4 regions of the Ensifer sp. ENS06 genome follow, and region 1 is predicted to be linked to each of the others. Evidence: riboswitches for the same ligand, from Rfam matches in the RefSeq annotation. Region 1 holds a riboswitch; each other region holds the start of a gene.
The links. A riboswitch is a leader RNA that binds a small molecule or an ion and turns the genes downstream of it on or off. The one in region 1 is predicted to bind cobalamin.
Positions count from the first base shown of each region.

Region 1 (7,594 bases):
AGTTTGCAAGGACGCAATTCCGGACGGAAAACCGCTGCGCACTTTTCCTGGAATTCGCTCGCTTGGCTGGCGCAATTCCGGATTGCTCAGTGCGCCAGGATGTTGACGATATTGCCGAACGGGTCGCGCATGTAGAAACGGCGCACGCCCCAGGGCTCGTTGGTGATGTCGTAGACGATCTCGACACCGGCGGCCTTGGCTCGCTGATAGGCCCGGTCGACATCGTCCACCTCGATCGAAAGCGCCGGCACCGGCGTATCGTTGCCGCCCTCGCTGGCGATGCTCACCTGTGGCATCGCGGCCTTGCCCTCGGCGGCAAAGGTCAGGATCCAGCCGTGATCCATCACCACGTCGAGTTCAAGCAGGTCGCCGTAGAAGGCGCGCGCCACCTGCGGGTCCGGGGCGTAGAGGTTTGAGACGATACGCTTGACTGTCATGGAATTCTGCTCCCTTCGACGCGCCGCAACGCGGCAGCATCGACGCTTACTGGTTGTTCGGCTGATAACGATACAGCCCATACTGCCCGCCAACGGCAGCCGATTGAAAGCGGAAATCGCCTCGCTTCAGAATGAAGCCGCCGCATGTTCCGATGGCGCCTTCGGGTTTGCTCCGGAAAGCGCCACCCGCACAAGCGTCGCCGCAGCCTTGCCCGCCACCTCCATATAGCTTGGATCCCGGTGCAGCAGCACGACCGCGAAACTGCCGTCGAGCAGCAGCAGGATCTGCTTTGCCAGCATGGCCGGCTCGGCGACACCGGCTTCGGTAAAGGTCTCGGCAATCCAGGCCTCGAACTTCTTCTTGTGGGCGGCACCGATGCGGATCGCCGGATGACCCGGCATGTTGGCAAGCTCGGCGGACGTGCGCAGGAAGCCACAGCCCTTCCATTTCGGATGGCGCGCCGCCCGCACCAGGTTGACGAAGATCGCCTCGATCTTGTCGGCAATGTCCCCGTCGCCCGCGTCGAACCACTTGCGGAAGAGTTTCAGATTGGGCTGGTCGCGGCCTTCGAGATAGGCGACGATCAGTTCGTCCTTGCTGTCGAAATGATAGTAGAGCGTGCGTTTGGTCACGCCCGCGGCTTCCGCCACCGCATCGACGCTGACGGCGCGGATGCCCTCGGCATAAAACAGCTTTTCCGCCGCTGCGACGATCAGTTCCCGGGTCGATTTCTCTGCTTTCGCCATCTCTCATGTATACCGACTAGTGAATATACATGGCATCTTCCCTCACCTAGCCTCTCCCCGTCAACACCTGCCGGAGAGCAACCATGTCGAACACCGTGCTGATGCAGATTTCCGAGGGCATCGCCCTCCTCACTCTCAACCGCCCAGAGAAACTCAACGCGCTGAACTACGAGCTGATCGACCGGCTCATGAGCCTTCTCGACCAGATCGAAGCGAACGACGGCGTCGGCGCCGTGATCATCACCGGCACCGGCGACCGCGCCTTTTCCGCCGGCGGCGACATTCATGAGTTCTCGGAAAGCGTGGCCAAGGGCGTAAACCCGGCCGTGCGCGATTTCGTCCGTCGCGGCCAGGGCCTGACGGCCCGGCTCGAAGCCTTTCCGAAGCCGGTCATCGCCGCCGTCAACGGGCTTGCCTATAGCGGCGGCTGCGAGATCACCGAAGCGGTGCATCTCGCTGTTGCAAGCGACCGGGCGCGTTTTGCCAAACCGGAAATCAAGCTCGGCATGCCGCCGACCTTCGGCGGCACCCAGCGCCTGCCGCGGCTCGCCGGCCGCAAGCGCGCGCTTGAACTGCTGCTGACAGGCGAGGATTTCTTGGCCGATCGCGCGCTGGAACTGGGGCTCGTCAACCACGTCGTCGCTCATGAGGAACTGATGTCGGCCGCCCGTGACCTGGCAAAACGCATCATGGGCCACTCCCCGCTTGCAGTGCGCTCGATCATCACCGCCGTCACCCGCGGCCTCAACATGTCGATCGCCGAGGGGCTGCTGGTCGAAAGCGAACAGTTTGCCCAGATGGTGCCGACCGACGATCTTGCCGATGCGCTTGCCGCCTGGAAGGGACGGCGCCTCCACGACGACCCACCGCGGCCTGGTCTCTTTTCACGATACTTTTAAATTCAACCGAACGGTTGACAATTAGGTCGAGCGAGAGGATATTCAACAATATGGTTGAATATCAGAACGCACATCTCGATGCCGTGTTTCACGCGCTTTCGGACCCGACGCGGCGCGCCATGCTCCAGGACCTTTCGCAGGGCGAAAGACTGGTGGGTGAGCTTGCGGCGCCGTTCTCGATCTCGCTGGCCGCGGCATCGAAGCACATCAAGGTGCTGGAAGGAGCAGGTCTGGTGCGCCGCGAAGTGAAAGGTCGCATGCATGTGTGCCGGCTCGATGCCGCACCGATGCATGCAGGCATGGAATGGATGCGCCACTACGAAGCCTTCTGGCGCACCCGCATCGACGCACTCGAGGCGCTGCTTCTCGCCGAAGACGCCACAATCCAAACTGATCCGGAGGAAAAGCCATGACTTCGTCTGCCACAGCCTTTGCCGGCGCCGATTACGGCCGTGTCGTCGCACCGGACGCGGTGCGCATCGAGCGCCTGCTTCCCGGCCCGATCGAGCGGGTCTGGTCCTATCTGACGGAGGAAAGCAAGCGCCGGCTCTGGATGGCGTCCGGAACGATCGGATCGAAGGAAGGGGCCGAGGTCGAGCACGTCTTCCGCCATTCGGAACTGACGACGGAGGACGATCGGCCACCGCAGAAATACGCCGAGCACGCCGGCGAGGTGCGCAATTACGGCCACGTGCTCGCCTGGGAGCCGCCACGACTACTGGCCTATACCTGGAACGAAGAGACCGGCACCCCGTCGGAGGTCCGCTTCGAGCTCAGCCCCCGCGGCGACAAGGTGCTGCTCGTCGTCACCCATAAGCGCATCGCCGACCGCGCGGTCATGACCAGCTTCTCCGCCGGCTGGCACGTGCACCTCGACATTTTGCGCGCTCTGCTCGAAGGCGAAAAGCCGGCAGCCTTCTGGAGCAAGTTTGCCGACCTTGAAGCGCAATATGACACGCGTATTCCGAAGCCCTGACGGCGGGATGGGCTTGAAGGTCAGGACGCGTGCAGGCGCCGGCAAGGATCGACTTGCCGGCGCTTTTCGTCAGGCTCGGGCGAAACCGAGAACGAAAAACGCCAACGCGCCGATCGAGGCCCATGTGCGCACGTGGTTCCACCAGACCCAATCGGTCAGATAGCGCTCACGCCAGAGATCGGTCGCCGCCTGACCGGGGGCTGCCGCGGCGAGTGCGTCATTCATCGGCACGTTGAAGACAATGGTCACCAGCAGCACGCCAACGACATAGGCAATGCCACCGGCGGCAAGCCACCACCTGCCCTCGCCCCCCGAGATGAAGGCGACGACGACGAGCGCCAGGGCGAGCAGCGCCGTGCCCATGAAGGCGCTGAGGAAGATCGGGTTCTGGATCACGACATTGATGGCGTTCATCGCGGCGATCCCCTGCTCCGGCGGCAGCCGCGACAGGGCCTGCATGATGCAAACCGAGAAGATGAAGAACAGCCCGGCCATCAGGCCGGAACCGATCGCGGCGGCAAACGCCAGAGCGGGGATCAACGGGATCATGCGGCAAGACTCCAAACACCAGTTGCTGCGGTTTCCCGGGCGTAATCTGCAAAGTCGCGCGGACGCCGCCCAAGCACGCGCTCGACATCGGACGTCATGCTGGAATTGCGCCCGTCGAGCACCGAGGTGAAGAGATAGCGGATGAGTTCGACATAGTCATCCGGCACGCCGTCCGCCTTGAGATGCGCTGCGAAGTCGGAAACCGGAATGGCCTGATAAGAGATCCGACGGTTGGCGGCCGCGGCGATCTCGGCGACGGCCTGGGCAAAGGTCATCAGGCGCGGGCCGGTCAAGGCATAGACCTTGCCGATATGCGCATCGTCCACAAGGGCCTCAACCGCCACGTCGGCGATGTCGTCGCAACTGACGAAGGGCTCGGTGACCTCGTCCACCGGCAGGAAGACCGAACCACTCACCACGCTGTCGGCCAGGAAGCCTTCGTCGAAGTTCTCGAAGAACCAGCTGCCCCGGATGACCGTCCAGTCGGCGCCGGAAGCCTGCAGCGCACGCTCGGAGGCTTCCGCCTCGTCCTCGCCGCGGCCCGACAGGAGCACCAACCGTTTGATGCCGGAGCGAACGGCAAGGCTCGAGAACTTGGCGATGACGTCGACGGCGCCCGGCACCGCCAGATCGGGCTGGTAGCAGACATAGATGCGATCGACATTTTCAAGGGCGGGCGTCCAGGTCGCCTCATCCGTCCAATCGAAGGAAGGCGACGCCGAACGGGCGCCGATGCGGACCGCTACGCCCCGCTCCCGAAGGCGATCGGCCACCCGCCGCCCCGTCTTGCCGGTACCGCCCAAAACCAGTGTGACTTTCTGAGACATCGTTTCCTCCTGAGGCTCCACCAACAAACATGAGCATCTCTCACATTTGCAAATGTGATAAATCCTCGTATTTTAGGAGTCAAGTCAAAATGTGAGCATTACTCATGATTCCAGATGCAAGTCCCGCCACGCTTCCCGCCGACGACGAGCCTGCGCTGCGCCGGACGCCGAGCCAGAAGCGCAGCCGCGAGCGCGTCGAGCAGATCCTTGCCTGCGCGACGGCGCTCATCCAGGAGAAGGGCAGCGACGCCATGCGCATGAGCGAAGTCGCTGAAAAGGCTGGGATTTCGATCGGATCGCTTTATCAGTACTTCCCCGACAAGGCGGCAATCGTGCGCACGCTGGCCGAGCGCTACAATGCGGTCTGCAACGAGTGCATCACGGCCGAACTGGCCAAGGTCACGTCGATAGCCGAACTGCGCGACGCCTTCTCGCTGCTGTTCGACATCTACTACGACATGTTCCTCGCCGAGCCGGTCATGCGCGACATCTGGTCGGCGATGCAGGCCGACAAGGCACTGCGCGAGATCGATCTTGCGCAAAGCCGCGCCGGCGGAAAGCTGCTTGCCGATGTCTGGGCCCGCCTTGTGCCGGAGACGCCGCGCGAAGAGATCGACAACGCCGCCTTCCTGATCATGCATCTCGGCGACTGCACCATGCGACTTGCAGTCTCGGTCGACCGGGCCGAGGGTGACCAGATCGTCGAAGCCTACAAACGCATGACCATCAAGGATTTTGTCGCGGATGGACCGCGCGGCGGCGCGCACTCAATTGACAACTCCATGACACAATCCTAATCATCTGGGATCGATTGGTTCCCGGGACGCGAACGTGTTTCGGGAGTAAACGGGAATGTGACGGATGGACCCAAGCTGGGCATTCAAATCACGGCCGACCCCGCGACTGTAGAGCGACGTCGATCCACCGTTCCGGAGCGATCCGGAAGAAGCCACTGGCAAGACCGCGAGAGGGCGGCCGAGCTGGGAAGGCGAGGCAGATCGAGGGCATCGAGCCCAACGCCGTGAGCCAGGAAACCTGCCACTCGATACGGGCATAGGGCCCAACCGGGAATTTCCCGATGCCATCACGGAGGTTGTCATGGCTACGTCTACCATTTCGAGCACCCCGCTCTCCCTCAGCGATCGTCTGACCGCTGGCGTCATCGCGCTCTTCATCGGCGCATTCCTCGTCTTTGGCGCCGGCCTTGCCAACTCGGCAGTGCTGCACGACACGGCGCACGACACCCGCCACTCCTACGGCTTCCCCTGCCACTGACCGATGCGCCGGAACGTGAACAACGTTCCGCATCGAACAATCTGCGGACCTGAACGCATCCGGCCCGAGCCGGATGGAGGCCTGCGTGCATCCCGGTTTTTCCGGCGCGCGAAGGCCATCCGCAGCATAGGGAAAATGGGAAGGCTCGAGGACCACGCCACAGGGCGTGGCTTTTGTCGTTATCGAGGGATTTCAAGATGATTGTCAGAACGCTTCTGGCCGCGATCGTGGCTGGATTGATTGCCGGTGTCTTCATGACCGGCGCCCAGGAACTGCGCGTCACACCGCTGATCCTGCATGCAGAAGAATTCGAAGGCGAGGCACCGGCCGCTACCGAACAGCCCGCCGCCCAGCCGGGTGCGGCACAGCCGGCCGCAGAAAACCACGACCAGCATTCGTCGCTCAAAGCCGTGTCGCCGTTCGGCGCTTTCCTCGACGCTTTGTCGCCGATCACCCCGGCCTATGCCCATGAGGGCGAGCATGAGGAAGGCGGCATCATGTTCGGCATGAGCCGCTTCTCCGGCACGCTGATGGCGAACCTCGTGACAGGTTCCGGCTTCGGCCTGCTGCTCGCCGGCGTCAGCCTGGTGATCGGCTACCCGATCACGCTCAGGAACGGCGCGCTGTGGGGCGCCTGCGGCTGGCTTGCCGTGCACATGCTGCCGGCGATCGGTCTACCGCCGGAACTGCCGGGCTTTCCGGCAGCCGAACTCGGCGACCGCCAGACCTGGTGGCTGGTGACCGTGGCGCTCTCCGCCGTCGGCCTCTATCTCGTCGTCCTGCGCGAGGAGATCGTCTCCAAGGTCGCAGGCCTGGTGGCGATCGCAGCACCCCATGTCTACGGCGCGCCGCAGCCGCTCGATATCACCAGCAACGTTCCGGCCGTGCTCGGCGCCGAGTTTGCGGTTGCCGCACTCGCCACCACGCTTGCCTTCTGGATCGTGCTCGGCGTCGTCTCCGGCTTCATCAACGAGCGCTTCGTCAAGGCACAGTGATCACTGATCACAGATCACAGATCGTCAGCAAAGCGACGGCGGGGTTCAGGTCCCGCCGTTTTGCATGAGATGCGCCGCCAGCCGCGCGCGGCGATCTTCCGGCTCCAGCAGCACGCAAGAGTCGCAGAAACTGCCCCCTTCCGTCTTGAAGTAGAGACAGCAGCCGCAACGGATCCGATACTGGCGCGACAGCTCAGCGCCGCTTGCCGGATCGAGAGCCGCGATCTGCTCGTAGCAGAGCTCCTCTGAGTAGAGCCGCGAACCCGGTCGTTTGACGATCGCCAGCGCCTCGGCCATGCCGCGCGCCTCGTCGCCGATCGCGCGGCCGATTTCCAGGAACGCGCCGGCCAGGGCATCGGCCGCGAGCCGCCATTGCGCCCCGCTCGACAGCCCTGCTCGCGCTTTCAGAACCGCAACGACGGGTGCCAGATGGGCGATGAAGCCCTGTTCGAATGCGCTGACGCCTTCGCCACCCTGGCGCTCCGTGGCCGGCGGATGCAGGCGAAAATGATAGCGCTTGCCCGCGATTTCGACGCCACGGTGAAGCCGCATCCAATCCTCGAAACGAATGCCGGCCACCTCCGCCTGCAACCCGGCGCCGAGATGGAACGCGCCAAGGACTACGCTCAGCTGGCGGCTATAGAAGGCGATCAGATGCGCCGCCCGGATCCGGTCGGTCATGCCGACCCCGAAGAAATCCTGATAGGCGAGCCCCGCCTCAAGGCCAGCGCTGCCCGCAGCCCAGAAGTCGCCCGGCGCGCTGAAATCACTGGCCGCCGGCCCGAGCGAGACGGCAGCCTCGGGAAACTGGGCACGCAGATGGTCGGCGACGGCCAGCGCCTGCGGCGCAAACGCCGCGGTCTCCGCTGTCGGCCGGTGGTCGTTCAAG
Region 1 covers NZ_JACVBC010000002.1:885,677-893,270, forward strand. Annotated here, with positions in the region: gene IB279_RS13460 (VOC family protein) at 87-437, opposite strand; gene IB279_RS13465 (TetR/AcrR family transcriptional regulator) at 564-1,184, opposite strand; gene IB279_RS13470 (crotonase/enoyl-CoA hydratase family protein) at 1,268-2,083, shown strand; gene IB279_RS13475 (helix-turn-helix transcriptional regulator) at 2,134-2,496, shown strand; gene IB279_RS13480 (SRPBCC family protein) at 2,493-3,059, shown strand; gene IB279_RS13485 (DUF1772 domain-containing protein) at 3,129-3,608, opposite strand; gene IB279_RS13490 (NAD(P)H-binding protein) at 3,605-4,435, opposite strand; gene IB279_RS13495 (TetR/AcrR family transcriptional regulator) at 4,540-5,232, shown strand; cobalamin riboswitch at 5,231-5,493, shown strand; gene IB279_RS13500 (CbtB-domain containing protein) at 5,534-5,710, shown strand; gene IB279_RS13505 (CbtA family protein) at 5,908-6,705, shown strand; gene IB279_RS13510 (ferric iron reductase) at 6,751-7,594, opposite strand, start outside.

Region 2 (7,594 bases), on a different contig from region 1:
CTTCGAGATCGTATCCATCACGTCCTTGAAGAAGCCGGGCATCGGATAATGCACCGTCAGCTGGGTCTCGGCGTCGGCGGGGGCTGCGAGCATCAGCGATGCGGCAGCCGCGGTGAAAAGCTGTCTCAGATGTGTCATGGGTTGCGCTCCAGGTTGGACCGTTCAGCCTTTGAGACCGGTCATGGTGATGCCCTCGACAAAACGCTTCTGCGCCAGCAAAAACGCGGTCACGAGGGGAAGGGTGATGATGAGGGTCGCGGCCATCAGCGCGCCGTAGTCGTCGCCGGCTTCCGCGGCGCGGAAGTAGAGAAGGCCGAGTGGCGGGGTCGCATAGTCCTGGTTGGTGACGACGATCAGCGGCCAGAAGAGATCGTTCCAGTGGGCGACGACGGAGAAGATTGCAAAGGCGGTGATCGCCGGCCAGGCGTTTGGCACGATGACGCGCGCGACGATGCCGGCTTCAGACATACCGTCGAGGCGTGCCGCATGGATCAGATCGTCGGGCATGGCGCGGAAAAACTGCAGGAAGAGGAAGATCGCGAATACCGAGATCGAGAACGGCGCCACTAGCGCTGCGTAGCTGTTCAGCACCGACAACCTGTCGAAGGCCACGTAAATGGGCAGCGCGGTTGCGTGGATCGGTACCAGGAGGCCGAGCATGACCAGCACCATCATGGTGCGGGCCGCCCGAAACTTCAGCTTCGCCATGGCATAGGCGCAAGGGATGGCGACGACGATCTGGATGACGAAGATCAGCGCGCAGACGACAACGCCGTTGAAGAGCAGGGTCGTCATCGAGACGCGCGACAGCGCCTTGGAAAAGTTCTCGACATAGGACCACTGCTCAGGGATCAGCGACAGCGACGAGGAGAAGATCTCGCTCTGAGCCTTGCCGGCGGTCGAGACCATGAAGATGTAGGGCGCGAGGAAGATGAACGCGCCAAACGAGAGAACGGCGAGGCGAATGAGGCGGGTGACGGAGATGGTGTTGGTCATGCGTAGTGCACCTTCCGGTCGAGCACGCGGTACTGCAAGAACATCAGGACGACGAGGATGGCGAGGAAGACGACGGTCATGGCCGAGGCATAGCCGACGCGCAGATAGACGAAGCCCTCCTGGTAGATGGTGAAGAGCAGCACCTCCGACGCCTTGTTCGGACCGCCCTCGGTCAGCGTCTTCACCGTCTCGAACACCTTCACCGAGTTGATGATGCTGATGGTGGTGACGAACAGCGTCGTCGGCCCGAGCATCGGCCAGGTCACCAGCCGGAAACGATCGAACCAGGTCTTGGCGCCGTCGACTTCGGCTGCGGCATAGAGCTCGCGCGGGATGGCGGTGAGACCGGCGAGGAACAGCACCATGTTGAAGCCGACCGACTGCCAGATGCCGATGATCGACAGGCCGTAGAGCACCGTGCCGGAGGCGCCGAGCCAGTTGGGGCCGGCAATGCCGAAAACGGCCAAGAAGGTGTTGATCGGGCCGATGGTTGGGTGAAACAGGAATTGCCAGACCGTCGCCATGGCGACGAGCAGCGAGGCCACCGGCAGGAAATAGACCGTGCGGAAGAACGCCCGGCCCTTGGTTTCCGCCTCGATCAGCATGGCGATCGCCAGCGCCAGCACGATCGAAACCGGCGTGACGATCGCGGTGTAGATGGTGGTATTCCAGAGCGAGCGCCGGAAGGTGCGGTCGCTGAAGAGTTCGGCATAGTTCTCGAAGCCGACAAAGCGGAAGCTGCCGTAGCCGAGCTCGAAATCGGTGAAACCGAGAACGATCACCGCCGCGGTCGGTAAAAGGATGAAGAGGACGAGCAGCGTGATGGCCGGCAGCGCTAACAGCCAGGCAATGCGGGCCTCGCGGCGATCGGGATCGGTGGCCGCGGCACCGATCGCCGTCTGGGTCCGCAGCCGCTGCGCCGGCTGGGCACCGTCTCGCAGAGATGAATGCTGAGGCATTGCCTCCAGCCGATCTCCCCCCTTGTGGGGGAGATGCCCGGCAGGGCAGAGGGCGGTATCCACGCAATCCGCCGCCCCTGCCGCCGTATCCCGATTGGAACCCGCCTTAGCCATGGATCTTCTCCAGCGTCGCGGCGATAGCGACCCGCTCGGCCGGCAGCCGGGTGCCCTCGCCGTCGAACAGCATCGCCCGTTCCGGCATGAACTCGACGTCAACGGGCTGACCGATCGCGAGCGCCGCGGCCTCGGCAGGTGCTGACTTGGCAGTGACCACCTCGCCGATCGCATCGAGGCGGGCATGGACGATCACCTCAGAGCCGAGGAACTCCATACGCTCGACCCGCGCGCTCAATCGGCCGGCGCTTGCCGCATGGAAGCGCACGAATTCCGGGCGGATTGCGAGCTTCACTGAAGCATCCGGCGCCTGTCCGCGGCTTGCCAGAAGCACCAGATCGCCGAAGCGCACGATGCTCGCCGTATCCGTGCGGGTCTCCAGCACGTTGATCTTCGGCTGGCCGAGGAAGCGTGCGACCTCGATATGGGAGGGGTTGTCGTAGATCTCCTTCGGGGTCGCCAGTTGCAAGAGATTGCCGCCGATCATCACCGCCACTCGATCCGCCATCGACAGCGCTTCCGACTGGTCGTGGGTGACATAGAGCGTCGGCACGCCGGCGCGGCGGTGGAGATCGACGATCTCGCCGCGGGCGTGGACGCGCAGGTTGGCATCAAGATTGGAGAGCGGCTCGTCCATCAGGAAGACGGCCGGGCGGCGCACCATGGCGCGGGCGAGCGCCACGCGCTGGCGCTGGCCGCCGGACATCTGGCCGGGCTTGCGGTCGAGCAGGTGATCGATCTTCAGCGCCAGCGCCATTTCCTTGACCTGGCGCTGGATATCGCTGCGGATCTGCTTCTGCCCCGGCATCAGATTGCCGATCACAGGCAGGCGCTGCGCCGCTGTCAGCCGCCGCATCGCAAGCGGCACGGCGATGTTCTCGCCCGCCGTCAGGTGCGGATAGAGGGCATAGGACTGGAAGACCATCGCGACATTGCGATCGGCCGCGGCCATGCGCGCGACACTGCGGCCGCCGATGACGATCTCGCCGCCGTCGCCATGATCGAGACCGGCGACGATGCGCAACAGCGTGCTCTTGCCGCAGCCGGAAGGACCAACGAGCGCGATGAACTCACCCGCCTCCGCCTGCAGGCTAACCCCCTTCAGGATCGCGTTGCCGCCATAGGACTTGGTGATACCCTCTAGCGAAAGCACGCTCATTGCGCGGCCTCCACACGGACCGTCTTCTTGGCCGCCAGCGGGTAGACCTCTTCGACGATCGGATCGAGCAGGTGGCTGGTCAGTCCCGGCACCGCGATGATCTCGCTTTTGACGTTGACGTCGCTAAACTCGTGTACGACGGCGCCGACCAGCCGCTCGCCCGGCATCGGCCGTTCCAGCGTATCAATGATGAAGGAGGTCGGCGGCGCCCAGACGAGCGACGTCCCGGCGTGCTTGCCCGTCCAGGCCCAGTGCAGGTGGCCGCTTGCATGCAGCGCCACCTCGGCTTCGGCGAAAAGATCAAACAGGCGTTGGCGCTGGCGCGGACGGATGCCCCAGTAGCCGGTGTCGCCTTCGCCCGGATCGTCGACGAAGAGCGGCTTGTGGGCAAAGACGGCCACCCGGCGGCCGTCGCGGCTGAGCAACTGTTCCTCCAGCCAATTAAACTGCCTGTCTTCTTCTTCGTCCTCGAAGCCGATCAGCAGGCTGTTGAGGCCGAGCAGCCGCCAGTCGCCATGGTCGCGGCCCCAGTAGTCCGGACCGGCGAGCCGGCGCCAGCGGGCAAGCCGAACCGGATCCACCGGCTGGTGCGAACCCGGCAGATGGCCGACATCGTGATTGCCGGGAACGATCAGCACCGGCATCGAGAGCTGGCCGATCAGATCGAGCGAGAAGGTGATGTCGTCCTCGTGGTCGGCACCATCGATGGTGACGTCGCCGGTGTGGATGACGAGATCGGGTTTTACCGCCTCGATCCAGGCGCGAACCGGTTCCCAATTGCCATTGAAGTGGCTTTTGGCGGGGCTGAGATGGGTGTCGCTGATCTGGACGATTTTCATGGAAACGGGCCTCCGACGATGGCTTGCGGTATCCGCGTCGGAGGGCTGATACTTCCCTTCTCTGCGGTTGGCCGCAGTCTTTAGGGAGCCGCCATGTCAGTTTGGTAACAGCCGTTCTCAGCTGATTTTCAGTTTCTCCATGAAAGCGTCATCTTCAGAAGACCGACGGGCCGAGTAGGCCCCGTTGTGTCTCTACATTGCGCCGCGGTCGGTCCGACGCGACGCCGGACAGGATTGCTCCATCACGGTCGAAAGCATGGCGTTCGACGCATCGGCCTCGGCGACGACCCAGTCGCGAAAGGCCTGGATCTTCTTCTGCCGCCTGGTGCTTTGCGGATAGACGAGCCAATAGGCGCGGCCGTCGCGCACCACATGCTCGAACGGCCGGATGAGCCTGCCGCTCTTCAGTTCATCCATCAGGAAGGTCGAGACGGCAATCGCAATGCCGTGATCCGCAAGGATTGTGGCGACATCCATCGCCTGCACGTCGAAGATCAATTCGGTGCCATTGCTTGCCGGCGGCTCGACGCCGGTTTCGATCATCCACCGCCGCCACCAGCTGGCGTTGCCGAAACGCCGGACTCTCAGAACGTCCGCGGGCTCCTTGAGCTGGTACTTTTCCAGGAAGGATGGCGTGCAGACAGGCACGTAATCGAGCGGAAACAAGGGAAAGACATCGTTGCCCGGCCAGTCGCCGGCGCCGCTGCGCACCGCGAGATCGATGGCGTCACGTTTGAAATCGACCAACTCGGTCGACATGTGCACCCTGATGCTGATGTTGGGATGCGCGGTCTGAAACGACGCGAGGCGCTGACCGAGCCAGCTCGACACGACGGTTGGCAGCACCGAGATGTGCAGGTGATGTTCGGTCTTGTCGGCGATCTCCGAGAAAGCCGCCCCTAAGAGATCGATCGCTTCGGTCACCTTCGGCGCTAGCTGCCGCCCGGCGCCGGTCAATCGCACCTCGCGCGGAAGCCGAACGAACAGCGGCGCGCCGATGCGATCTTCCAACAGCCGGATCTGATAGCTGACGGCCGCCTGCGTCATGCCGAGCTCTTCGGCGGCGCGGGTGAAACTCAGGTGCCTGGCGGCGGCCTCAAAGGCGCGCACCGCACTCATGGGAGGAATCTTGCTCATGGAACTGAGATAAGCATTCTTTATGCCAGCATGCGAGAAATCGCTTTGCGCGAAACGGCAAAAACCCTCACTTTTTTTCGCGAACACACGCCCTTGAAAGAAGTGAGGATAGCAATGCTTAGCGCAGTGCGATCAACGATTTACCATGTCCTGAACTGGGCCGATAAGACCCTCAACCCTCCGGTTGCCATCGACACGTTCAACGAGTTCCAACTCCGGGATATCGGCCTGACGCGAGATCAAGAGCATATCCGCGCGCGCGTTGGCGACGCGGCGGATCCGTGGCAGTGGCCGGAGGAGGACGCTTCGACCAAACCGCAACCGTCCCGTGAGCGGAAAGCAATGGAAAGACCTCGTCCTGCCATTGTCTCGCCGCGGGCGGCGGCGGGAGAGAATAAAGACATAAGCATTTCTTTATGCGATTGACGAAGAGCTCGGGACAGGGCATTGTCGCCCCATCGTGGTTCTTCGCCCGCCTTTGGAGGGACGGAGCTAAGAGGGAATTCGGTGCGGCGCCAGACAAGCGCCCATGCCGGAGCTGCCCCCGCAACTGTAAGCGGAGAGCGGCCGTTCGAAGATGTCACTGAGGGAGACGCCTCGGGAAGACGGAACGGTCCGTGACGACCCGCAAGCCAGGAGACCTGCCGCGATGAACAACGTCCACGGGCGGGGTGTCCGATGAGGCGCGTTGAGGACGCGGGATCGCTCTCGCGCCGCGGCTGCGTCGCATTCAAGCCTTGCCCATAACCTTCGGGGTAAGGAAATGACCATCAAGACTGCCAATCTCGGTTTCCCGCGCATCGGCCGCCGTCGCGAATTGAAATTCGCGCTCGAACGCTATTGGGCCGGAAAGGCCAGCCGCGGCGAACTTCTCGATACCGGAGCCAAGCTCCGCGCTGAAAACTGGGCCGCGCAGAAAACGCGCGGCATCGACATCATCCCCTCCAATGACTTCTCCTTCTACGACCACGTGCTCGATACCGCCGTGCTTGTCGGCGCAATCCCGCCGGCCTATGGCTGGACGGGCGGCCCGGTCGATCTCGACACCTATTTTGCCATGGCGCGCGGCTCGGCCGGAACGCCCTGCGCCGCCGGCTGCACCCATTCGGGAAGCAGCAGCGGCACTCCCGCGCTCGAAATGACAAAGTGGTTCGACACCAACTATCACTACATGGTGCCCGAGTTCGACAGGGATCAGCGCTTCGAGCTCACCCACAATCGGCCGCTGGAAGCCTTCCAGGAAGCTCAGGCCCTCGGCTATCGCACACGCCCGGTGCTCATCGGCCCGGTGACACTGCTGAAGCTCGGCAAATCGAAGGGCGGCGACTTCGATCCGGTCGATCTGATCGAACGGCTCCTGCCCGTTTACGTGAGGGTCCTGGCGGAGCTTGCTGACGCCGGCGCCGATTGGGTCCAGATCGACGAGCCTTGCCTGGCGCTCGATCTCGCGGACAAGGATCGTCGCGCTCTCGACCTCGCCTATCGCACGTTCGACACCGACGTGCCCGGACTCAAGATCATGCTGGCGACCTATTTCGGCTCGATCGGCGACAACACGGCAACGGCGTTGGCGCTGCCGGTCGATGGACTGCATGTCGATCTCGTGCGCGCGCCGCAGCAGATCGACACGCTCATCCAATCGGCTCCGGCGGACCGGGTCCTATCGCTCGGGGTCATCGACGGCCGCAACATCTGGCGGACCGATCTGGCCGGCCTGTTCCGCCGGCTGCAGCCTCTGACTTCGGCCCACGGCCGCGACCGCATCGAACTCGCACCTTCATGCTCACTCCTGCACGTGCCTATCGATCTCGAGCTGGAGCGTGCGCTTGATCCGGAACTTTCCTCCTGGCTCGCCTTCGGTACGCAGAAACTCGACGAACTCAGCCTGCTTGCCAGCGCCTTCGAGCCGGGGCTTGCCATTTCCGAGCACGTTTTCGCCGCCTCGATCGCGTCCGCCCAGGCGAGGCTCACCTCACTCAGGATCCATGATCCTTTGGTCGCCGGGCGCTTGAAAGCGCTGACGGATGCGGACAGCAAGCGGCAGTCCCCGTTCGCGGGTCGCCGGGCACTGCAGGCGAAGAAGCTGTCATTGCCGCTCTTCCCGACAACGACGATCGGATCCTTCCCACAGACATCGGAGGTTCGGCAGGCCCGTTCACTGCATGCGAAGGGCGAACTCAGCTATGTCGACTACACCGCCTATCTTCGCCGAGAGACCGAACTGGCGGTGCGCTGGCAGGAAGAGGTCGGCATCGACGTACTCGTTCACGGCGAGTTCGAGCGCAACGACATGGTGCAATATTTTGGCGAGCAGCTCTCGGGCTACGCCTTCACCCAGAGCGGCTGGGTGCAGAGCTACGGATCGCGCTGCGTGCGTCCGCCTGTTATCT
Region 2 covers NZ_JACVBC010000003.1:510,716-518,309, reverse strand. Annotated here, with positions in the region: gene IB279_RS15975 (ABC transporter substrate-binding protein) at 1-138, opposite strand, end outside; gene IB279_RS15970 (carbohydrate ABC transporter permease) at 163-996, opposite strand; gene IB279_RS15965 (carbohydrate ABC transporter permease) at 993-1,955, opposite strand; gene IB279_RS15960 (ABC transporter ATP-binding protein) at 2,062-3,228, opposite strand; gene IB279_RS15955 (metallophosphoesterase) at 3,225-4,067, opposite strand; gene IB279_RS15950 (LysR substrate-binding domain-containing protein) at 4,260-5,186, opposite strand; gene IB279_RS15945 (hypothetical protein) at 5,250-5,630, shown strand; cobalamin riboswitch at 5,649-5,868, shown strand; gene metE (5-methyltetrahydropteroyltriglutamate--homocysteine S-methyltransferase) at 5,968-7,594, shown strand, end outside.
Region 2: it holds a riboswitch for cobalamin, as region 1 does, so the genes downstream of both, metE (5-methyltetrahydropteroyltriglutamate--homocysteine S-methyltransferase) here and IB279_RS13500 (CbtB-domain containing protein) in region 1, are expected to answer to the same signal.

Region 3 (7,594 bases), 740 kb from region 1:
CGATCTCGAATCGTTCCGGGCGGAAGTCGAACGCCAAACCAGCCTGTCCGACTACCCCCATGCTTCCGGCTGCGAAAAGAATATCCTGATTTATGACAGCGCCGCGCTGATTGCGGCGTGCGGCGATGCCGAGGCGCGGCGTTCTGTTCTGGCGGAGATCTGCGAGGTACTGGCGACCGGGCCTGGCGTGGCGGTCTTCAAGCGCGCCTTTGCCGATACGACAGCAATCGACGTCGCAAGCGGGGTCTTTGACGCCATCATCGAAGAGCAACATCGAAGCAACAGCGGCGGCGGCGATCACTTCGCCAAACCCGGCGCCAATGACCGCATCTGGAACTCGCTGGAAAAGCACTGCCTGAACGCGCCGGAGAATTTCGCCTCCTATTACGGCAATGCCGTCATAGCGCTCGTCAGCGAGGCTTGGCTCGGGCCGAACTACCAGATGACGGCGCAGGTCAATCGCGTCAATCCTGGCGGTGCGGCGCAATCGGCGCACCGGGATTATCACCTCGGCTTCCAGACCGCGGCCGTGATCGAGCAGTATCCGGCGCATGTGCACAGGCTTTCACCGGTGCTGACGCTGCAGGGGGCGGTTGCCCATTGCGACATGCCGCTCGAAAGCGGACCGACGCTGTTCTTGCCCTATAGCCAAACCTATGTGCCGGGCTATCTGGCGCTCAACCGGCCGGAATTCCGCGCATATTTCGACGCACACCACGTGCAGCTTCCGCTCGAAAAGGGCGACGTTGTCTTCTTCAACCCGGCGCTCTTCCATGCCGCCGGCACCAACCGCTCCCGGGATATCCGCCGCGTGGCCAACCTGCTGCAGGTGTCTTCGGCCTTCGGTCGCGCAATGGAAACCGTTGACCGACTGACCATGAGCGCGACGCTCTATCCGGCCTTGCGGGCCTTGCTGGCGGGCGGGACGCTGACGCAGGCGGAAGCGGCCAACGCGATCTCCTCCTGTGCCGAAGGCTATTCGTTCCCCACCAATCTCGACCGGGATCCGCCACTCGGCGGGTTGGCGCCGAAGACGCAGGCGCAGTTGATGCGCGAGGCGCTCACTGCGGGGACGGGCGAACAAGAGTTTCTCTCGGTGCTGGAGGCGCAGGCGAAGCGCAAGCTGAGCTGACGAGCGAGTTACAATTTGACAGGCTCCCGGTGTGTTTTAGCCGGGAGCCGCAGCCGTTTCAAACGATCATTTCCGAGGGAGGAATTCGATGAGTGGACAATTGCAAGGCAAGATCGCCATCGTCACCGGTGGTACGCAGGGACTGGGCGCGACGATTGCTGGCCTTTTCGCCGAGCGCGGCGCTGAAGGCATCGTCATCTGCGGCCGCAACGCCGCCAAGGGGCGGGCGAAGGCCGAGCAGATCGGCAAGTCAAGCGGTGCGAAAGTTGTCTATGTCGAGGCCGATCTTGAAAAAGTAGAGGACGCCCGCAAGGTGGTCGCCGCTTGCGACGCGGAATTCGGCCGGGTCGATGCGCTGGTCAACGCCGCAGCTATCACCGACCGTGGCACGATCCTCGACACCACGCCCGAACTCTTCGACCGCATGTTCGCGATCAATGTGCGCGCGCCGTTCTTCCTGATGCAGGAGGCGGTGAAGATCATGCGGCGGGAGAAGACCGAGGGCACGATCGTCAACATCGGCTCTATGTCGGCGATGGCCGGCCAGCCGTTCATTGCCGCCTATTGTTCGTCGAAAGGCGCCCTCGAAACGCTGACCAAAAACACGGCTTATGCGCTTCTTCGCAACCGCATTCGCGTCAACGGGCTGAATATCGGCTGGATGGCGTCCGAAGGCGAAGACCGCATCCAGCGCGAGTTTCATGGCGCGGCGGCCGATTGGCTCGAAAAGGCGGCGGCCGGCCAGCCTTTCGGTCGGCTCGTCGATCCGGCCGAAGTGGCGCGGGCCTGCGCCTATCTGTCGTCGGCCGAGTCCGGGCTGATGACCGGATCGGTGATTTGCTTCGATCAGTCGGTCTGGGGCGCCTATGACGGTTCGCCACATCCGGTCGCTCCGCTTTGAGGTGGAGGTAAACGACTAAGCTCGACAGTAGCCGGCGGAAAGTGGCGTGCCATGTCCCGGCCGGGTTGGCGCCGCTTGTCTTTCTCAAACGGCTGTGCACTTAGTGCCGTCGTCAGGTGCCCGCGAAAGCGGGAGAATCGGGAATCCGGTGTCATTCCGGAACGTGCCCAACGCTGTGACGGGGACGATCGCGTCTAAGAGAGCCTTGAATTGATTCAAGGTTTTGCCACTGGATCTTCAAGCGATCTGGGAAGGCGAGGTGATCGGTTGAACCGAAGTCAGAAGACCGGCCTGGCGAGATAGACCGAACCCCGCGTGGACGGCGGGAGGTTTTCGCATTGTTGGGGATCGAACGATGCTGACTGAACCGAAGGGCGGCCTTGCGGCTGCCGGCGCCTTTTCGTTGCCAGAGCGGGAGGCCGTCTACCGTGCCATCGAGACACGTCGCGACGTGCGCGATGAATTCCTGCCCGCGCCATTGCCGGATGATCTGATCTTGCGCCTGCTGGCCGCTGCGCACAGCGCCCCGTCCGTGGGCTTCATGCAGCCGTGGAACTTCGTGCTGGTGCGGGCGGAAGAAACGCGTGAGCGCGTCTGGCATGCGTTTCGCCGCGCCAATGACGAGGCCGCGCTGATGTTCGAGGCGGAACAACAGGCCAAGTACCGTGCGCTGAAGCTGGAAGGCATCCGCAAGGCGCCGCTCAGCATCTGTGTCACCTGCGACCGCACGCGCGGCGGTGCCGTCGTACTCGGGCGCACCCACAATCCGCAGATGGACGTCTATTCCACCGTCTGCGCCGTGCAAAACCTCTGGCTTGCGGCGCGGGCCGAAGGGGTGGGCGTCGGCTGGGTGAGCATTTTCCACGAGGCCGAGATCAAGGCGATTCTCGGCATCCCAGATCATATCGAGATCGTTGCCTGGCTCTGCCTCGGCTATGTCGATCGCCTCTATCAGCAGCCGGAACTCGCCGTGAAGGGCTGGCGCCAGCGCCTGCCGCTCGACGAGCTGGTTTTCGAAGACGGATGGGGACGCAGCAAGGAGAAGGCGTAAGGCCTCGTCCGATCAATTCTGGACCGGCTGATAGGCCGGTCCCTTCGGATGCTTGAGGTCGATGGCGGTTTCTTCCTGCGGCAGGTAGGTCGGGCCGACGACGCGAACCTTGTTCTTCGACGGATCGTAAGGCCGCTCTTCGGCCGGCGCCTTGGCGGTATTGCTCGCCGCTTCCGGCTTCTTGGTCTCGATGACGATGATCGACGACTGGTCGTCACCGATCTTCGTTCCGTTTGCCTTCGGTGTGGTCGAGGCGGTCTGGGGTATCTGGCAGCCGCACTGGCCGGGTTTTCCGACAGCGCGGGTGCGATAGGCAAAGGCGTTGGGCATTTCGGTATAGGGACGGCCGGTCACGGCCGAGACCATCTTGTCGCTCTCTTCCGTGTTGAGGTCGTGAAAATAGAGCTCGGTCTCAGCCCCCGGGCAGCGCGCCCGACAGGCCTGCTCGTCGCGCGGGAAATCGGCCGGCGTCGCATCTGAAGAAACCGGGAAAAAGGCGCCGTCGCAGGTGCGCACGCACATGGTTCTGAGCGTGCCGCTATAGTAGCGCTCCTGCGGCGCGTAGCCGTCTTCGCCGCGGCCGAGCATCGGGCCGTAGGCGTCTTCCGGCGGCAGGTCGGCAACGATGTTGCGGTGGCTTTCCGGCACGTCCGGTTCCACGCTTGCGAACTCCTCGCGGTCGCCATAGCAACCGTTGATCTCCAGCGCGGCGAGGATGCGGCGCCGGCTGTCGTCGCTGCCGCCGGCGACGATCTGCTCGCGCTCGGACTTCAGCATGCGCAGATTGTCTTCCATCTCGGCGATCAGGCTGTTGAGGCCGTAGCAGGTGTCGGGGTCGCCGCCGTCGAAGCCAATGGCGTTGCCGCCACCGCAACCCGCGCGGCGGCGGTCGTTCTTTGCCCGCCGCAGCTCGATATTCTGCCGCGAGATCGCGCTTGCGTAGTCGCGCGCATCGGCATTGCTGGCGACGTAGTCAGGCAGTTGCGCGAGCCGCGCGTTCAGTCGGTCGCAGGCCGTCGATGCCAGTGACGGACCGGCACCGATCATAACCAGAGGCACAAGGGCCGCAGCGACGTGTTTCATGCGCGTGAACACGGGCGAAAGTCTCTTCCTGTTGCCAGGTCGGCGCCGACCTTCTGCGGGTGGCTGCCAGCGGCATTCCTGTTTCGCCTCCATCATAGAGCTTGTCGTTGATCGTGCAACGACAAGCGACGGTTTGCGTTAACAGCGCAGATCGACTGACGCGCTTAGGCGGCGCGGGCGGTTTCCAGCGACATCGGACGTTCGAGCACGGTACCTTCGATGGCAGCGACCGCCTTCATCCGCGTGAGCAGATCCGGCGTTACTTCCCAGGCGACGGCAACCGCGAAAACGGAGCCGATGCGATGCGGTTCGGCGATACGCTCGCCCGGGCATCCCATGCGCCGGAACATGCGCTCCAGGAACACATCCGTCACCGTGACGATGTGGCTGATGCCGGAAGCAAGGCCCAGCTCGCCGACGCCGCACATCAGTTCGGCGGCCGCGACCGTCACCTGGTTCGACGCGCGGTCCTGCGAGATCTCGGGCTCGATGCAGAAGCGGCTGGATTCCCAGACCGAAGCGCTGCGGATTTCCGGATTATCGCCAAGCAGGATCGGGAAGGTATCGTCCAGCATGTTTGGGCCGAGTGTCGGTAGGAGGCGAAGCGCGCCGCGCAGCCGGCCGGTATCGGGCGCATAGGACAGGACGTAGAGCGGGTTTGCCTGGTCGTAGTTGTCGATTTCCCAGTCGCCTTCGGTCTGCACGTCCCATTTCAGGAAGTCGTGGAAGACGCGCTTGCGCAACCGGAACATGTCGTCGACGGCCGCCGGGTGTTGTGCGCGGGTCTTTCCGTTCAGGATCCTGATCATCGTTTTCTCCATCCGAGTTTGGGGATGGGGCGATGCTGTCAGGCTCGCGGCGGTTGCGTAACTGTCGCTAGCGACAGTTCAAATGCGCGATATTTGCCACTAGATTTCGAGGGGTTTCGGTGGAGGCGTATTGTCGGGTGTCAAACGGAGGGTATCAGAGCGTGTCGTACGGCCTGTGCCACAGCCTGAGTGTTGGAAACGACATTCAGCTTGCGTCGCGCATTGGTCATGAAGAAGCGCACGGTGCGCTCGGAAATGCCGAGGATCGTGGCGATTTCCCAATAGCTCTTGCCGGCGGCGGCCCAGGTCAGGACCTCGGTCTCGCGGCCGGTCAACCGCATCTCTCGGGTCGAAATGCTGCCGGCCATGGCGCCGTGCTCCAGCATGGCGGCATGGAAGAGATTGGCGGCCAGCTGGAAATCGCGCAGGTGATGGCGGCGATAGGTCGTCCATTCGCCGGCTGTCATGTTGACGTTGATTGCGAGCAACGCCATGCGCCCGGCGGGCGAGGGCAATGGCAAGGCGACGCCCTCAGTGGATATGCCGATTTCCTGGGCTGCCTGGAACAACGGTTCGCATTCCGGGAAGCGATGCCGCGCCATCGTCCATTCCACCGGCCGCACGCCGCCAAGCGCCAGCTTCAGGATCGGATCGATCCGGTGAAGGCTGCGGGCATGGTAAATCTCGGCAGCGTAGGCGCCGAAGGTGTGATGCAGCCGGCAAACCTTGAGCTCGTCCGCATAGGGCTCCGCTTCGAGATAGAGAAGATGGGCAATGCGGAAGGTTCGACGCATCAATGTGAAGAAATGAGCGGGCTCGACACAGCCGCCACATTCCAGGATTTCCAGCATGTCGAGGACAGCCTGCTGCTCAGTCATGCCACAACACCGAATCTCGTCCGAGGCCCCAGCATGGTTAGAGGTTCACCTTTTGTCCAGCGCAAACTTTCCCGATTGGTGTGTAATACCAATTGTGCACGCCTTGATTGTAGTCGTCGATCGGCCGCGTGACAGGGGCTGATTCGCGGGTGATCTGCAAAACCAGCGATGCCGCGCCTGAAGCAGGCGCGACATCCGGATACGGTTTTGCCGGCGCCGGCATGGCGCCCGAATGCAGCGAAGACCGGTGGCGATCTCCGCGTTGCCATCTCAACCCGGATGGCTGGCTTCGACCACCGCCAGAGCCGCCATGTTGACGACGCCGCGTGAGGTGACGGACGGCGACAGGATATGGGCGGGAAGCGCCGAGCCGAGCAGGATCGGGCCGACATGCAGGCTGTCGGTCATGGTCTTGACGACACCGAGCGTGATGTTGGCGGCATCGAGATTGGGGAAGACCAGCAGGTTGGCTTCGCTCGACAGGCTGCTGTCCGGCATGACGCGCTGGCGCAACGCTTCCGAGATCGCCGCATCGCCGTGCATTTCGCCGTCGACCTCGAGATCGGGCGCGAGTTCCCGCACGAGCTGCAGCGCCGTGCGCATCTTGGTGGCGCTCTCCGAATCGCGCGAACCGAAGTTCGAATGCGAGACGAGGGCGGCGCGCGGGGTGATGCCGAAGCGGCGGATTTCCTGTGCCGCCATGACCGTCGTCTGGGCGATCTCTTCGGCGCTCGGGCAGTAGCTCACATAGGTGTCGGTGAAGAAAGTTGCGCCGCGCTGCGAGATCAGCAGGCTCAAGGCCGAGAAATCGAGCACGCCGTCGCGCTTGCCGATGATCTGCGATACGTCGCGCAGGTGCTTGCTGTAGCGCCCTTCGACGCCGCAGATCAACGCATCGGCTTCGCCGCGCTTGACCGAGAGCGCGCCGATGACGGTCGTGTTGGTGCGCACGATCGTGCGGGCGGCTTCCGGGATGACGCCGAGACGGCCGACGAGGGCAAAATAGTCCTCGACATAGTCGCGGTAGCGCGGATCGCCTTCGGGGTTGACCACCTCGAAATCGACATCCGGACGGATGCGCAGGCCATAGCGACGCAGGCGCGTCTCGATGATCTGCGGACGGCCGATCAGGATCGGGCGGGCCGTGCCTTCTTCGAGCAACACCTGGGCGGCGCGCAGCACGCGTTCGTCTTCGCCTTCGGCAAAGATAACCCGGTTCTTCTGGGCGTTCTTGGCGGCGGCAAAGACGGGCTTCATGATGAAGCCCGAGCGGAAGACGAAGCGGTTCAGCTTGTCGAGATAGGCGTCATAGTCCTGGATCGGACGGGTGGCGACGCCGCTTTCCTCGGCTGCCTTCGCAACCGCCGGCGCGATACGCAGGATAAGGCGCTGATCGAACGGCGAGGGGATCAGGTAGTCCGGGCCGAAGACCGGGGTCTCGCCGGAATAGGCGCGGGCGGCAACATCGGAAGGCTCTTCGCGGGCAAGACCGGCGATGGCGCGTACGGCCGCCATCTTCATTTCTTCGTTGATCGTGCTTGCGCCGCAGTCGAGCGCGCCGCGGAAGATATGCGGGAAGCAGAGAACGTTGTTGACCTGGTTCGGGAAGTCCGAGCGGCCGGTGCAGATCATCGCGTCCGGACGGGCTTGGCGGGCGGCTTCCGGCATGATTTCCGGCGTCGGATTGGCGAGCGCCATGATCAGCGGCTTTTCGGCCATCTGCGCCAGCAGTTCCGGCTT
Region 3 covers NZ_JACVBC010000002.1:143,758-151,351, reverse strand. Annotated here, with positions in the region: gene IB279_RS09820 (phytanoyl-CoA dioxygenase family protein) at 1-1,132, shown strand, start outside; gene IB279_RS09815 (SDR family oxidoreductase) at 1,221-2,033, shown strand; cobalamin riboswitch at 2,131-2,343, shown strand; gene bluB (5,6-dimethylbenzimidazole synthase) at 2,389-3,084, shown strand; gene IB279_RS09805 (DUF2865 domain-containing protein) at 3,097-4,167, opposite strand; gene IB279_RS09800 (acyl-homoserine-lactone synthase) at 4,332-4,976, opposite strand; gene IB279_RS09795 (LuxR family transcriptional regulator) at 5,117-5,854, opposite strand; gene IB279_RS09790 (NADP-dependent malic enzyme) at 6,125-7,594, opposite strand, start outside.
Region 3: it holds a riboswitch for cobalamin, as region 1 does, so the genes downstream of both, bluB (5,6-dimethylbenzimidazole synthase) here and IB279_RS13500 (CbtB-domain containing protein) in region 1, are expected to answer to the same signal.

Region 4 (7,594 bases), on a different contig from region 1:
TATAGGCTCAAGGTGCTGCCGGGTATGAACCCGGCCAGGCAGGACTATGGCGACACACTCAATCCCCAGGTATGCACAGGCTCTAATGGCCCGTTCGACGGTGCGGCGCCGGGTGCGCTGACCAGATTCATGGGTGTGCCGTGGCAAACCGATGGCGTTTCCTGCAATTCCAGCGCGGATTATTTCCCCTCGACATTTCTCTCAATGCCCACGTTCTGGGGAGCACGGGTACCAGACCAGGTGCTCGGGCAAGCCAGTTACGAGCGCGCTTCGGGGCTTGATCCCAACACCGCGAGCCTGCAGATCCACAAGCACTTTGCGCTTCGCTCGGACTGGCTGCGAGATATACGCGCACTCGATTACTACGGCCGGATTGCTCTTTCGATCAAGAAATGGGCAGAACTTGGAATGGTTTTGCCTGCGAAGAATCCCCCGACGCATCTGCCCGCAGATACCCGCTTCGAACAGGGCCGTAGCCAAGAGCCCGCGGGCAGTGACTTGAAGTACAAGCTCGTGGTCGCTGTTGAGACCCTCGACGAACCGCCGGTCGCGGCGGGGCCGGCCGTCGAACGCGAGGAGGTGGTGCCTAAGGAGCGTGTTCCGGGGCGGGCGGGCTTCCGCCAGGGCGAGGTTTGAAATCTTGGCTGCGCGACGTGTAGATATTGTCGTTGTCGGGGCCGGTCCCGCCGGCTCAACGGCGGCACGGCTGCTTGCGTGTCGCGGCCGACAGGTGGTCCTGGTCGATGCAGGGCAGCCCAAACGAGATCGGCTGGAGATAGTTTCGCCAAGCGCGACCGGCATTGTCCGGGCTCTTCAACTGGAGGAAGTGTTAGCCGACCCGTTCATAGCGCGACCATGCGCTGGTATTCGACGCACGTGGGGATCACAAAAGCAGGAGATTGACGACTTCCTGTATCGGCCCGGAAGTCAAGGATACATTGTCGATCGCGCTCGATTTGATGCGCGTCTTCGTGGGCTTGCTTTCGTCGCCGGCGCGAGCGCTCTGAATGGCCGCGTAGTTGGTGTTTGCAGAAATCAGGGCGGCTTTGAAATTGAGGTCAGGAGCGTCGGCGCGACGACCAATCTGGTGTCGTCGCTCCTGGTAGACGCCACTGGCCGATCGGCCGCATTGGCATGCCGCCTGGGTGGCGAACGCATTGTTAAAGAACGCCTCGTTGCCGAGCGCAAATTGCTGGATTGGTCTGGCGCGCCATCACAGGAGGCGGCTTGGCTCGATGTGGAGGCGCATGGCAGTTCGTGGACCTACGCGACCTTTGGACCCGATGGCCGCCGTGAGAGCTGGACCGTTTATCGGGACGAGTGCCGGCGTATGGCGCGTGGCGAGAGGTTCAACGCATCAGCAGCTTGCCTAAGGCATGCAGCAGGCAAAGACTGGATTGCTATCGGCGATGCTGCCGCCACCTTCGATCCGATCGCTTCCCAAGGAGTGGTCAATGCGCTTTCCTCGGCCTTGGTGGCGGTCGGCGCGATAGCGAAAGAAGGCGGCATCGAGCCGGAAGCAACGGCGGACTATTCCGCCGCTATGAGGGCAACGTTCGCATACTCCGAGTTGGGCCGAGCGGAAGTCTATCACGCCCTGAACTGTTGAAGACGTGTGGTTCACTTCGAGGTGTGTGGGTTGTGGGGGATGGCGATGAATGACGATAGTTTGGCGTGGTCGGTCACGGCTGAACTCCAGATAGCATTCTACGATGCCCGATCGAGGATCGGGGCGATTGTGCCGCATGTCGTGAAAGGCGCCCGCCCAGCGCCGTGGGTCAGGATCGATTGGCCGGCGGCCATTCGATCCGGTGTTCGAAGCAATACCCGCCCGGCCGTGGGCGTAGCCGAACGCATCTGCTGCAGTCCGGGGTCGACCTTACCGTGATCGCGCTATGGCTCGGACACGAGGACATCAGCACGACGCATATCTACATGGAGGCCGATCTTACAATGAAGGAGGAGGCTCTCAGGCGGCTTCAGCCGGTCAACGCGGCCGACCGGGAGCGATCTGACCGTGTGGACTTAGGCGCGGATATAGCGACGCATGCAGTAGAGCAGCGTCGACTGTTCTTCGCTCTCACGAATATCGATGACTCGCCCGAAGAAGATGCGGTGTGTCGCCTCATCGACGGCATTGGTGAACTCGCATTCAAAACTGACTGAGGCGTTGGCCAGGACTGGGGTTCCAGTGGGGCCCTCAGTCCATTGCCCCATCGTAAAGCGGTCTTCGGCGGGCGTCTTTCCGCCAAAGTGGTTGGAGATGTCCTCCTGGCCCGGCATCAGTGTGTTGACGCAAAAGTGGCGCGTGTCCTCGAAAGCGTGAAAACACGAGTTTGCGCGATTGATGCAGACGAGAAGTGTTGCCGGCGTGTCGCTCACACTACAGACCGCCGAGGCCGTGAAGCCGTAGCGCTTGCCGCCGTATCTGGTAGTGACGACGTTGACCGCAGAGCCGAGGCGCGACATGCCGTTGCGAAACGTGGCTTTGTCCACAATGTTGAAGCGGTGGTCCACCATGTTCGTGTCGGCCTCCTGCTGCTCAGCCAGCACTAGGCCATGAGTTCTTTTCGGACGAATTCCGCGCCTGCACTCAAGGCATTCAGCTTGCCTCTCGCAACTCGACGGGACAGGGGTGCCATGCCACAATTGGTACAAGGGCAAAGTTTGTCGGCATCGACAAACTGAAGTGCTTTTCGCAGAGTAGCGGCCACTTCCTCTGGCGTTTCGATGGTATTGCTTGCCACGTCGATGGCTCCGACCATCACCTTCTTGCCCCGGACCAGTTCGATCAAATCCATTGGAACATGAGAGTTGTGACATTCCAGGGAGATCATGCCGATACTGGATTTCTGCAGTTTCGGGAAAGACTCCTCATATTGCCGCCACTCCGACCCCAAAGTGTTCTTCCAGTCTGTGTTGGCCTTGATGCCATATCCGTAGCAGATATGAACGGCAGTTTCGCATTTGAGCCCTTCGATTGCCTTTTCCAAAGTGGCAACACCCCAGTCATTCACTTCGTCGAAAAAGACGTTAAATGCGGGCTCATCGAACTGGATGATATCGACGCCAGCAGCCTCTAGTTCCCTGGCTTCCTGATTGAGGATCTTGGCGAATTCCCAGGCCAGCTTTTCGCGGCTTTTATAGTGGTTGTCAAAGAGCGTATCGATCATGGTCATCGGACCCGGCAAAGCCCATTTGATTGGCTGCGCGGTCTGCTGACGTAGGAACTTGGCATCTTCAACAAAAACCGGTCTTTGGCGAGACACGGCGCCGACAACTGTCGGAACACTCGCGTCATAGCGATCCCGGATTCTGACGGTCTCGCGTTTTTCAAAATCAACTCCGTCGAGGTGCTCGATGAACGTCGTGACGAAATGCTGGCGCGTTTGCTCACCATCACTGACGATATCGATGCCTGCCCGCTGCTGATCGTCCAGCGCCAAACGCAGAGCGTCCCGCTTTCCCTCGATCAATTCCTCATCGTGCAATTTCCAGGGTGACCAGAGTTTCTCGGGTTGTGCAAGCCAAGAGGGTTTCGGCAAGCTGCCGGCGGTAGACGTGGGCAACAGTGTTTTCATGATATAGGACCTTGTATTTCTGGTTCGTCAGGGAACGTGTTTGGCAGACCATTGCTCAAGAATTGACTTGTACGGCTTGATGAAGTGCTCCTCAGCAAACGTTCCCTGCTCAACAGCCAGCCGGCTCCGTTCCTCGCGATCGTAGACAATTCGAGTCAGTGAATAATCCTGATGCTTAAGACTTGGCTGATAGCAGGCCCCTGCAGCGGAATTGGCGTTGTAAATCTCGGGCCGGTAAATCTTCTGAAAAGTCTCCATCGTGCTGATGGTGCTGATGAGCTCAAGATTGGTATAGTCATCAAGCAGATCGCCGAGAAAATAAAACGCAAAAGGCGCAACGCTATTCGGCGGCATGAAAAATCGGACCTGCAACCCCATTTTTTGGAAGTAGAGATCTGTCGAAGACAATTCATCCTGTTGGTATTCTAAGCCTAATACAGGATGATGATTTCCACTTCGACGATATGTCTTGCTGCTCGAGGCACTCAGGCAGATGACCGGGGGCTTATGAAAATGCTCTTTGTAAGCATTGGACTTCAGGAAAGACTTGAATAGGTTTCCATGCAAGTCGCCAAAATTCTCTGGCGTGCTGAATCCGGGGCGATCCTTATTGTACTTTGGCAGCACAACACTGAAGTCGTAATCTCGGACGTATGAGGAAAAATTATTCCCTACGATGCCCTCAATGCGTTCGCCTGTCTTCTGATCGACAATATTCGTTTTCAGGATTTCAATCAGGGGAAAGGCATCATTGCTGCCTTCAGCACCGACATTCATCTCAACCGAAATGATTTCGAGTTCGACAGAATAGCGATCGCCTTCTGGGTTATCCCAATGCGCCAGAGCGTTGAAACGATTGTCAATCATCTTCAAGGCGTTGCGGAGGTTCTCCTGGCGGTTCTCCCCCCTGGCCAAGTTAGCAAAATTCGTCGTAATTCGCGTATTCTCTGACGGGCAATAGTCCTCATCAAAAGAAATTCTCTTTATATTGAAATTAAAATCTCTAATCATTGCGATCGTTCGTCCTAATCTCGAGATAAATCCTGAATTTATTGACGTCAGGACGCACCGGATGGCATTTTCCATTGTTTCAGTCGACGGCCTTTAACTGTCCATGCTTCAGAGCGGTGCGCGTTTTATGCCTGAGAGGTCGATCGAACAAAAATGGTATTATCTCACGGAAGCATGAGCCGTGTTCATGATTTAAGAGATAGCCTGCTACGAAACCCGGGATGTCGGTATCTTGCGAGCCTCACCGTGATGAGCCGAATGCTAGCGATCATGAGCCATACCTCGGCCGAGACAGTAACCGCCACTTCCGGCACAAACCAATGATAGACGCCTTGACCACCTCAGCGACATACGACATTGGTTCGTTATCGTGGTTCTGCGGACGAAAGTCCGGAGCTAAGAGGGAATTCGGTCATGGCTTTATTGCCTGAAGCCGAAGCTGCCCCCGCAACTGTAAACGGCGAGCGAAAGTCCATCCATGTCACTGAGGCAAGCCTCGGGAAGACGGACCAGAGCGACGACCCGTAAGCCAGGAGACCTGCCGCGATAGATAACGTCCACGGGCGGGGTGTCCCGGAGTGCCGCTTTCGCGATGGGCATTCCCGTGCCGTCGTCTCTGCGTCATGCCGCCGCTCCTGCCGCAACCTGATGGCAGCGCCGATGACAGAGACCGCGACGATAGAAAAACCCGCCCAGCATGGCTCTATAACCAGTCTCATCGATATCGTCTTTCCCGGAGACACCAACCACCACGGCACCCTCTTCGGGGGAACCGGGCTCGCTCTCATGGATCGCGTTGCCTTTATCGCGGCTACCCGTTTCGGACGGGCGCCATTCGTGACCGCCTCTTGCGAGCGCATTGATTTCCGGCAGCCTGCCCGCATCGGGCATATCGTCGAATTCACGGCCAAACCAGTCAAGGCCGGCCGCCGTTCCCTGACGGTCGAGGTCGAAGTGGTTGCGGAAACCGTTGTCGGTCGTCAGCGGCACACCTGTACGCGCGGCATCTTCCATATGGTCGCCATTCCGAAGGGCGAGTACGCCGCAAGCTATGCTTTGCCCGAACTCGTTGTCACGGAAACCCCGAACATCAAGGATATCGTTGCCATGGTTGAGATCGTCTTCCCGGATCAGGCAAATAGTGTCGGCCGGATGTTCGGCGGCGAAGCGATCTCTTACATGACCAAAGCCGCATTCGTTGCAGCGTCGCGCTACTCCGGCAAGCTCGTGGCACTGGCCTCATCCGAGCGTATCGACTTTGCGAGGGCAGTTGAGATCGGGGAAATCGTCGAGGCAGAGGCACGCGTCGAGCGCGTTGGCCGCAGTTCTATGTCCATCGAAACGAAACTCTGGTCCGAAAATCTGCTGACGGGCGAGAGACATATTACGGCCACGGGACATTTTACCATGGTCGCGATCGACACGGACCACCGGCCGGTTCCTGTCGGCGATGGTGCCCCTGTAGACGTTGTTCCTTGTCACCATGGGCGGGCATAGCCATGTTGGACAGGCAACATTTATCGATTTTGCGTGAAGTCGACCGCTTGGGCAGCCTGACTGCTGCTGCTGAGCGGCTGAACGTCTCCCAGTCCGCTCTCAGCCACACGATCCGCAAGCTGGAAGAGCGCTATGGCGTGGCGATGTGGGAGAAGGACGGTCGCAACCTTCGTCTCACCGAGGTCGGTCGCTACATCGTAACGCTGGCACAGCGCGTTTTGCCCCAAATCGAAAGGGCTGAGGACGTCCTGTCGGATTATCGCCACGGCCAGCGAGGCTCGCTGAAAATCGGCATGGAATGCCATCCTTGCCACCAGTGGCTGATGGGCGTTACAAAGCCCTATCTCATGGAATGGCCGGATGTTGGTCTGGAACTGACGACATCATTCGCGTTCGGCGGCGTGGCGGCGCTGACGGGATACGAGATCGATATCCTGATCACGCCGGATCCGATCGAGATGCCAGGCATCCATTATCTGCCGGTGTTCGACTACGAACTGGTGCTTGCCGTTCCAGCCGATCATCCGCTGGCGCTGAAACGCCATGCCGAACCTGCGGACCTGCTGGATGAGACGCTGTTCACCTATCCGGTACCGCCGGAGCGGCTGGATGTGTTCACGCAATTCCTGGTGCCCGCCAACTGCCGGCCGCGCCACCACCGCAATGTCGAGACGACGGAAATGATGCTTCAGCTCGTGGCGGCAGGTCGCGGAGTCAGCGCCATTCCGGACTGGCTGGTGCGGCGGGAAGCGGCGGCGCTCGGTGTTAGTCCTGTCCGCATCGGTCCGGGCGGGATACAAAAAAGCATCCATCTCGGATTGAGAGATGGCGACGACACTGTCGATTTCATCGCAGGGTTTCTCGCGACGTCGCGCCAGACATCAGCCTGACATTAGTCTCCTTGTTCGAAGTGTGACAGCAAAGCTTCTCGACCTCGATCGATTAACTACGATCAAATGGCGCTTTGCGCCGGAATGGACGCTGGATCTGCCCAACCGTAACTTCGAGCTCAGGAAGGTGCGTGGCGTCGACTTCCGCATCGGGCTTCCCGATGACGTTCTCGCGGACAAAGCGTGCGTAGGAGATTGGGCGACCGGCGCCTTCGGTACTCGCCCCCGTCGCGGTTGGCGAGGGAGAGATCGCCCCGGGAACAGCAGCGCGTAGCTTGTCGGTGCGGCTTAAGCCACATTTTTACCTAAGGCGAGGGGCCGGGGTGCTCCGCCCCCTTCGCCCCTTTCAAGCGCCCGCCGCCCAGCTTCCTTCACTCCACTGTCGTTTCGCTTCGTGCAGCCGGTTCCCCGCGCGGATCGCTTGCACCCCAATCCCCCGCTGTTCCGCACGAGCTCGAAAGCAGGAGCGAACGGCTCCCGCTTCGCGAGATCAAGGGAAAGGGCAAGGCAATGGCAAGCAAAGCAAGGGCAGCAAGCGCCATCATCACCAGTGACGTTTACGAGCGCATCACAAAGCGCATCGTCGAGCAACTCGAGACGGGAACCCGGCCGTGG
Region 4 covers NZ_JACVBC010000019.1:104,476-112,069, forward strand. Annotated here, with positions in the region: gene IB279_RS34280 (LodA/GoxA family CTQ-dependent oxidase) at 1-636, shown strand, start outside; gene IB279_RS34285 (NAD(P)/FAD-dependent oxidoreductase) at 596-1,609, shown strand; gene IB279_RS34290 (flavin reductase) at 2,026-2,520, opposite strand; gene IB279_RS34295 (methionine synthase) at 2,553-3,581, opposite strand; gene IB279_RS34300 (DUF1852 domain-containing protein) at 3,609-4,592, opposite strand; cobalamin riboswitch at 4,947-5,153, shown strand; gene IB279_RS34305 (acyl-CoA thioesterase) at 5,241-6,089, shown strand; gene IB279_RS34310 (LysR family transcriptional regulator) at 6,092-6,979, shown strand; partial or broken gene IB279_RS34315 (ArdC-like ssDNA-binding domain-containing protein) at 7,490-7,594, shown strand, end outside.
Region 4: it holds a riboswitch for cobalamin, as region 1 does, so the genes downstream of both, IB279_RS34305 (acyl-CoA thioesterase) here and IB279_RS13500 (CbtB-domain containing protein) in region 1, are expected to answer to the same signal.